DNA from 2 places in the Faecalibacterium sp. PGM34 genome. Region 1 is predicted to be linked to the other one. Evidence: riboswitches for the same ligand, from Rfam matches in the RefSeq annotation. Region 1 holds a riboswitch; the other holds the start of a gene.
The links. Region 1 has a riboswitch for thiamine pyrophosphate ahead of thiW (energy coupling factor transporter S component ThiW). Riboswitches for the same ligand answer to the same signal wherever they lie in the genome.
Positions count from the first base shown of each region.

Region 2: linked by a shared signal. The riboswitch ahead of thiT (energy-coupled thiamine transporter ThiT) and the one ahead of thiW (energy coupling factor transporter S component ThiW) in region 1 are both predicted to bind thiamine pyrophosphate.

Region 1 is NZ_CM136898.1:1,315,577-1,319,785, reverse strand. Features, by position in the region: gene ACXPUX_RS06185 (GH36-type glycosyl hydrolase domain-containing protein) at 1-1,507, shown strand, start outside; gene ACXPUX_RS06180 (hypothetical protein) at 1,607-1,837, shown strand; TPP riboswitch at 1,959-2,067, shown strand; gene thiW (energy coupling factor transporter S component ThiW) at 2,330-2,845, shown strand; gene thiM (hydroxyethylthiazole kinase) at 2,861-3,682, shown strand; gene thiE (thiamine phosphate synthase) at 3,669-4,209, shown strand, end outside.
Region 2 is NZ_CM136898.1:1,601,569-1,605,777, reverse strand. Features, by position in the region: gene sigG (RNA polymerase sporulation sigma factor SigG) at 324-1,091, shown strand; gene ACXPUX_RS07550 (sporulation transcriptional regulator SpoIIID) at 1,267-1,515, opposite strand; TPP riboswitch at 1,626-1,726, shown strand; gene thiT (energy-coupled thiamine transporter ThiT) at 1,812-2,378, shown strand; tRNA gene ACXPUX_RS07540 (tRNA-Ala) at 2,540-2,615, shown strand; gene lacZ (beta-galactosidase, LacZ type) at 2,849-4,209, opposite strand, start outside.

The DNA.
Region 1 (4,209 bases):
GCTACTGTCCACCTACCATCTGGAATCCGGCGAGGAAAAGCTGAACCGCATGGTCAATATCTGGCACCAGTACCAGTGCATGGTCACCTTTAACATGAGCCGCTCTGCCAGCTACTACGAAAGCGGCACCGGACGCGGCATGGGCTTCCGGGACAGCTGTCAGGACCTGCTGGGCTTTGTGCATATCATCCCCTCCCGCGCCCGGGAGCGCATTCTGGATATCGCCGCCACCCAGTTTGAGGACGGCAGCGCCTACCACCAGTACCAGCCCCTGACCAAAAAGGGCAACCGGGATATCGGCACCGGCTTCAACGATGACCCGCTGTGGCTCATTGCCGGTACCGCCGCCTACCTGCGGGAGACCGGCGACTGGTCCATTCTGGAAGAGCAGGTACCCTTTGATAACGACGCCACCAAGGCGCAGCCCCTGATGGAGCACCTGCGCCGCAGCTTCAACTTTACCTGCACCCATCTGGGCCCCCACGGCCTGCCGCTGATCGGCCGCGCCGACTGGAACGACTGCCTGAACCTGAACTGCTTCTCCGAGCACCCGGGCGAGAGCTTCCAGATCACCGGCCCCAGCGAGCGCCCCGTGGCCGAAAGCGTTTTCATTGCCGGTATGTTCGTCAAGTACGGCCACGAATACGCCCAGCTGTGCGACCATTTGAACCTGACCGAGGAAGCCGCTGCCGCCCGCAAGAGCATTGATGCCGTAGAGCAGGCCACCCTGACCGCCGGTTGGGACGGCGCATGGTTCCGCCGTGCCTACGATGCTTTCGGCAAGCCTATCGGCAGCAAGGAGTGCACCGAGGGTCAGATCTTCATTGAGCCGCAGGGTATGTGCGTCATGGCCGGTATCGGCAAGGAGAGCGGACAGGCCGCGCAGGCGCTTGCCAGCGTGGAGGAGCGGCTGGACACCAAATACGGCGTGGTGCTGCTGCAGCCTGCTTACACCAGCTACCAGCTGAATCTGGGTGAGATCTCCAGCTATCCTCCGGGATACAAGGAGAACGCCGGTATCTTCTGCCACAACAACCCGTGGATCAGCTGCGCCGAAGCAACGCTTGGCCACGGCGACCGCGCCTTTGCAGTGTACCGCAAGACCTGCCCCGCCTATATCGAGGACATCTCCGAGATCCACCGCACCGAGCCCTACGTTTACAGCCAGATGGTAGCCGGTAAGGATGCCCCCACCTTTGGTGAAGCCAAAAACAGCTGGCTGACCGGCACGGCGGCATGGACCTTCTTCAACATCAGCCAGTACATTCTGGGCATCCAGCCCACTTTGGACGGCCTGAAGGTAGACCCCTGCATCCCCCACACCCTGTCCGGTTTCGCCGTGACCCGCCGCTTCCGCGGTGCGGTGTACCACATTACGGTGGATAACGCCGCCGGGGTGCAGCACGGCATCAAGGCCGTTACCGTGGACGGCAAGGCCATCTCCGGCAATGTTCTGCCGCTGGCTGCCGCCGGTACTGAGGTAACAGTGCAGGTGACCATGGGTTAACCCGACTTTTTCTGCTTTTTCATATTATTCTCCTTTCTGTGACCAAAGCCGCCGCGCAGACCCCTGCACGGCGGCTTTGGTTTATAATGAAACAGTTTAATGATTGAAAATGCGCTCCGCGTTGCTCTGCGCATCTTCAGAGGAAAGATTATTTTTATTTCGCGTTTGTCGCACTCTGCGGAGTGCGACAACGCCATTTTCACGAGAGGGGCTGCAATAGTTAAAGGGCGGTCTGAATTGCAAATGCAGTTGACCGCTACGCCCCCTCCTGTGAAAAAAGCATTTCAGCCAAGCCCGCAGGCTTGGCTGAAATGCAAATTAAAATCATAATTCCGCTATCTATGCGCAGAGCAACGCGGAGCGCATTCAAAATCATTTCACCTGCCCGCGCATTCCAAATCGTCCCCTTCCCTCTTGCATTTTTGGGGAAAGAGGTGTAGAATACAGTCACAATCAAACACAGGGGAGCTCGTGCAGCGGGCTGAGAGGAAGTATAGCAAGCTTCGACCCTTTTACCTGATGCGGATAATGCCGCCGTAGGAAGTCATACCCTTTATGATTTTTTGCAGGAGGAGCCGCGCCAGGCTCCTCCTGTTTTTTTGTCCCTCTGCGGAGGTTCCGCAGCCGACTGAGGGGGAGCGCCCTGAGCCTTGGATGAATGCAGCGATGGGAAGCCGTGTTCCGGCGTGAGAGGAAGCCAGTAAGCTTCGACCGCACCTTCCGTACCTGCTCCCGCCTTTCGCGGGCACGGGCTGTTTTGTTGCGGGAGCGCCGGTGTTCGTCCTGCGCTGCCGCAGATGGTTGAAAAGGAGCCAATTTATCATGAAGAATCTCTCTGTCAAAAAGCTTGCCCTCGCCGGTATGTTCTGTGCCCTGTGCGTGGTGGGCAGCGTATTCAGCTTTCCCATGTTCGGCAGCAAGTGCGCCCCGGTGCAGCACATGGTCAACGTGCTGTGCGCTGTTCTGCTGGGGCCCTGGTGGGGCGTGGGCGTAGCCTTTGTGGCTTCCCTGCTGCGCAACCTGCTGGGTCTGGGCAGTCTGATGGCCTTCCCCGGCAGTATGTTCGGTGCGCTGCTGTGCGGCCTTGCATACCACAAGACCAAAAACCTGATCGCCACCGTGGTAGGTGAGGTGTTCGGCACCAGCATTCTGGGCGGCCTGTGCGCATGGCCCGTGGCCATCTTCCTGATGGGCAAGAGCGCTGCGGATATCGCTTTCTACGCCTACATCGTGCCCTTCCTCATCTCCACCGCCGTGGGTGCGGTGATCGCCGGTGCTGTGGTGTTCAGCCTGCAGCGCTCCGGTGCTCTGCGCTCCATGCAGAACAGCCTTTCCTGAGCAGAGGTGGCCAGAATGCTCAAGACCGCCTTTGAAAACCTGCGCAGCCGCTGCCCGCTGATCCACAACATTACCAACTACGTCACCGTGAACGACTGCGCCAACATGGTGCTGGCCTGCGGTGCTTCCCCCATCATGGCCGATGATGCCGCCGAGGTGGAGGAGATCACCGCCATCTGCGGCGGGCTGAATATCAACATCGGCACGCTGAACAGCCGCACCGTCACCAGTATGCTGCTGGCGGGCAAAAAAGCTAACCAGCTGGGACACCCTGTGGTACTGGATCCGGTGGGTGCCGGTGCTTCCCGTCTGCGCACCGACACCGCCTTCCGTCTGCTGCGGGAGGTACAGTTCACGGTGATCCGTGGCAACATCTCGGAGATCAAGACCCTTGCCTCCGGTGCAGGCACCACCAAGGGCGTGGATGCAGACGTAGCCGACAAGGTGACCGAGGAAAATCTGGACAGCGCCGTGGCCTTTGCCAAAGCCTTTGCCGCCCGCACCGGCGCGGTGGTGGCCATTACCGGCGCCATTGACATCGTGGCCGATGCACAAAAGGCCTACTGCATCCGCAACGGCAACGCCATGATGAGCAGCATCACCGGCACGGGCTGCCAGCTTTCTGCCCTGACGGCAGCCTTTGTCACCGCCAATCCCGGCCATCCGCTGGAGGCTGCCGCTGCAGCGGTGTGCGCCATGGGTCTGGCGGGTGAGATCGCCCACCGGCGGCTCACCCCGCAGGATGGCAACGCCACCTACCGCAATTACATCATTGATGCCATTTACAACATGACCCCCGAACAGCTGGAGAAAGGCGCAAACTATGAAGTGCGATAAACACACCATGCTCCTGTACGCAGTGACCGACCGCGCATGGGTGGGCGAGCAGACCTTGTATCAGCAGGTGGAAAGTGCCCTGAAGGGCGGTGCCACCTGTGTGCAGCTACGGGAAAAGCAGCTGGGCGATGCAGATTTTTTGCAGGAAGCCATCCAGATCCACGCCCTGTGCCAGCAGTACGGTGTGCCGCTGTTCATCAACGATAACGTGGAGGTGGCCTTGCAGTGCCACGCCGAGGGCATCCATGTGGGACAGGACGATATGGCTGCCGCACAGGTACGCCAGCGCGTGGGCGAGGGCGTGATGATCGGCGTTTCCGCCCACACGGTACAGGAAGCGCTGGACGCTGTGGCGCACGGCGCGGATTATCTTGGCGTGGGCGCGGTGTTCGCCACCCACACCAAGACGGACGTAAGCGAGATGCCCCGGCAGACCCTGCTGGACATCTGCAACGCCGTGGATGTGCCGGTGGTAGCCATTGGCGGCATCCACAAGGAGAACATCCTGCAGCTCAAGGGCACCGGCG
Region 2 (4,209 bases), 290 kb from region 1:
CAGCGTGAGCAGCAATACGACCTGTTCAAATGTCATGACGCATCCCCCCTTCCCGCCCTTAAGCGTCCGGGGAGAATCGAGATTTCAAAGAAAAAAATTCGCTCTTACCCGGCACTCAGGTACCGGTAAGGAGCTAGCCGCCTGCGTTTGTGGGCACAGCGCCTGATGGACGGCTTGCACCGCCAGTCACAGCATACCATAAAATTACAGGTTTGTCTATAATGCGCCCCTCTTTTGCGGAGGGGCGCTCAATTTTTTCCACGCATAGCGCCCGGCGCACAGAGCCATACTTCCGGTAAAGCTAAAAGACCGGGGGCGTTTGGATGTACAACAAGGTGGAGCTATGCGGTGTGAACACAGGGCAGCTGCCCGTGCTGACCGAAGCGGAAAAGCGGCAGCTGCTCACCCTTGCCCACGCCGGGGATAAGGCTGCCCGGGCGCGGATGGTGGAAGGCAATCTGCGGCTGGTGCTCAGCGTGGTGCAGCGGTTTGCCCAGCGGGGCGAGAATCTGGACGATCTGTTTCAGGTGGGGTGCATCGGGCTGATCAAAGCCATCGACAACTTTGACCCCGCGCAGCCGGTGCGGTTCTCCACCTACGGCGTGCCCATGATCATTGGGGAGATCCGGCGGTTCCTGCGGGACAACAATGCCTTGCGGGTAAGCCGCACCCTGCGCGACACCGCCTACCGCGCCATGCAGGCGCGGGAAACGCTGGAAAAGCAGCTGGGGCGCGAGCCCACCATGGACGAAATTGCCGCCGCAGCGGGCCTTGCCCGGCGCGATGTGACCGCCGCGCTGGAATCGGTAGTGGAGCCGCTCAGCCTTGACGAGCCGGTGTACACCGACGGCGGCGATGCGATGTATGTGATCGATCAGGTGCGCGACCCGGACAGCGAGGAAAGCTGGATCAGCGGGTTGCAGTTCCGCGATACGGTAGCCGCCCTTTCGCCCCGGGAAAAGCGCATTATGGAGCTGCGGTATCTGCGCGGCAAGACCCAGATGGAGGTGGCGCAGGAGATCGGCATCAGTCAGGCACAGGTAAGCCGGTTGGAAAAAGGTGCCTTGCAGCAGTTCCACACCGGGGGATAAAATAGCTGTTTTTTGCGTCCCCTATGAAAAAGTGGTTCAAAAACGTCCGCAGACGTTTTTGAACCACAAATTATAATTATGTTTTCCGCCGAATATGGCCAAAGCAGCGCGGCGGCCATTCAAGAACGTCCCAGCCAAAAAAGACCGCTGCACGGCGCAGCGGTCTTTTTTGGCTTTAGCGGCGGCTGTATCTGCGCCGGGTGGCAGCCCCGCCCCGCAGATGGCGCTCGGCCTTGTTGCGGGCCAGCACGGCACGCACCTGCCCGTACAGCGCAGGGCTGATGCTGCGCAGCCGCACGGCAACGTCCTTGTGCACGGTGGACTTGCTGCACCCGAACGCAGCCGCCGCTGCCCGCACCGTGGCGTTGTGGGCGGCAATATATTCGCCCAGCTGCACGGCACGCTGTTCCGGATCGGCTTTCATATCCCGCCTCCCTGCGTTCCAGCTTTGCAATGGTATAACATACGCACCGCCGGGGCGGATTATGTCTGCGGGCTTGACTTTTTGTCCCCCGGCGCGTATACTGTGGGCGGACATAAAAACAGGGGCGCCGTAAGGCTGAGATCCGCATCGCGCGGAGTACCCTTTACCTGATCCGGGCAATGCCGGCGTAGGGAGTTTGCGGAACTGTCCGGTACGTTCAACAAACCTCCATGCGTCTGCTGTCGGCAGGCGCATTTTGTTTTTGTGTACTACTATGAGAGAGGAATCTTTTCATCATGTCCAAAACCTATTCCAAGACCCGTATTCTGGTGGAATGCGCCCTGATGATCGCCATTGGCACGGTGCTTTCCAACATCAAGTTCTTCACCATGCCCAACGGCGGCAGCATTACCCTGCTGAGCATGCTGCCCTTTGTGCTGGTGTCCTTCCGCCACGGCGCAAAGTGGGGTCTGTTCACCGGTTTCGTGAACTCCTGCCTGCAGATGATCATGGGCTTCTACCCTCCTCCCGCCTCCACCTTCCTCTACTTCCTCGGTGAGGTGCTGCTGGACTATGTGCTGGCCTTTATGGCACTGGGTCTGGCCGAGCTGTTCGCCCGCCCCTTCAAGAACCGCACCGTGGGCGTGGCCGTGGGCACCTTTGCTGCCGGTTTCCTGCGCTTTATGTGCAGCTTTTTGTCCGGCGTGCTGGTCTGGGGTAACCTGAGCGATGGTCTGGCCGCATGGACTTACAGCCTGACCTACAACGGCAGCTATATGCTGCCCGAGACCCTGCTCACCATGGTGGCAGCTGTGCTGCTGTGCCGTGTGGCCCCGCAGATCTTCGACCGTCAGGCACGCTAAGGCGTAGTTTTTCTAAAAAGAGCTTTCCCCCGCTTCCCGATCCCCGCCGGGCACACGCCCTGCGGGGATCTTTTGCCGCAAAAATTTTTCAAAAAACTGTTGACAAGCGCCCCTACGGCTGGTATAATTACACACGTCGTCAGGCACAAGGCAAGACATCTGGGGGTTTAGCTCAGCTGGGAGAGCGCTTGCATGGCATGCAAGAGGTCACCGGTTCGATCCCGGTAATCTCCACCAGAAAAAAGCACTACACAGAAATGTGTGGTGCTTTTCTTTTTGCTGAAGCTGGCTTTTTGGGGGCTGCATTGCTTCGCCTGCACCGTTTTCAGGCTTTTGCAGGCGGTTCCTATATAACCTCCAATTTTTGACTTTACACCGTTTTCAAAAAGGAATGTTTGCCGCTCGGTTTTTCAGCAGGCTGCTGCATCTTTGGCTTTTTTCACAGAGAACACCTCATTTGCGGGCAATCATCAGATGCCACGGAACGTAAAGGTGAACTCCACAGGCTTGGTCACATCAGGAATATACTCCGGGTGGACATTGGCACCCCAGCTGTCATCGCCGCCAACGCCCATCTGCTCGCCGATGGCACGAATCACCGTGTAATGGACCGGGGGCAGCTCGTAGGGGTGCTTGGCACTCTCCATTTCATGGGGGGTGTAGGGCAGCGCAGAGAAGAACATGGGCTTTGCGGCCTCTGCGGTAAACAGCAGCCCGCGACCCTTGCGGTCCACTACCTTTGCCCAGCGCACAGCGGTCTTTGCACCGCACTCCTGCGGCACAAGGTACTGTGCCATGTTGTCTGCGACCTTGTTCTGGTAAATGCCCAGCTTTGCACCATGCTGACGATCCCAGTAGGTCTCCGCAGGGCCGTTTCCGTACCACTCCACCGTGTCGTAGTCAGCGTCGATCTTGAACAGTACGCCGAACTCCGGCATTGCTGCAAGTCCTTCCACCGGGTCATAGTGCAGGGTGGTCTGGATGCGGCCATCACCGAACACACGGTACTGCAGGCTGCACGCTGCTGCGGGGCTGGTCTGGAGGTTGTAGAGATAGGTCACGACCACGCTGTCGGCTTCCACCTCGCAGGTGGGGTTCTGGAGGATGGTGCCGCCATGAACAGACGGGATCTCCTTGCCGATGCCCTTGGCGGTAGCGTACAGACTTGCCAGCTTCCACTGACCGCGAACGCCGCCCATGTTGTTGCCGCAGTCGTTGTCGGTGGGGGCGCGCCAGAAGTTGGGTCGGGGGATCTCCTGAATCATCTCCTTGCCGGCATAGCGGTAGGAAGTCAGACCGCCGTTCAGATCGGAGAACAAAACATCGAAATTCTCACCACGGACACCGATGTTGTGTGTACCGTGCGTAACGGTAAACGGCGTGACCTTCTTGCTGGGAATGGAACGAACCACAGCGATCACACCCTGTCCAAAGGCGACTTCATGACCTTTCTTTGCCCAGCTGGTGTCCTCCTTCAAACGGAAGCTGATGGTCACTGCATATTCACCGGGGAGCGCAGGGACCATAAACGGCAGCGGGAAGCTGGAACGCTCTTCGGGAGCAACATCAATATTGGTCAGTTTCTGCTGCTGATACAGCTTTCCATCACGGTGCAGCAGAGCAACGCAGTCGAAAGCACCCGTAGAGGTGAACAGGTTCTTATTCCAGACTTCAAATCCAGAATTGTCGATGGAAACGGCGATGTTCTGATAGCAGAACTTGACCTCCTGCATCTTGGGAGAAGGAGCACGGTCACCACCGTAGGCAATGCCGTTTCCGCTGAAATTATAGTCGGTAGGACGCTCGCCGAAGTCGCCGCCGTAGGCTTGGA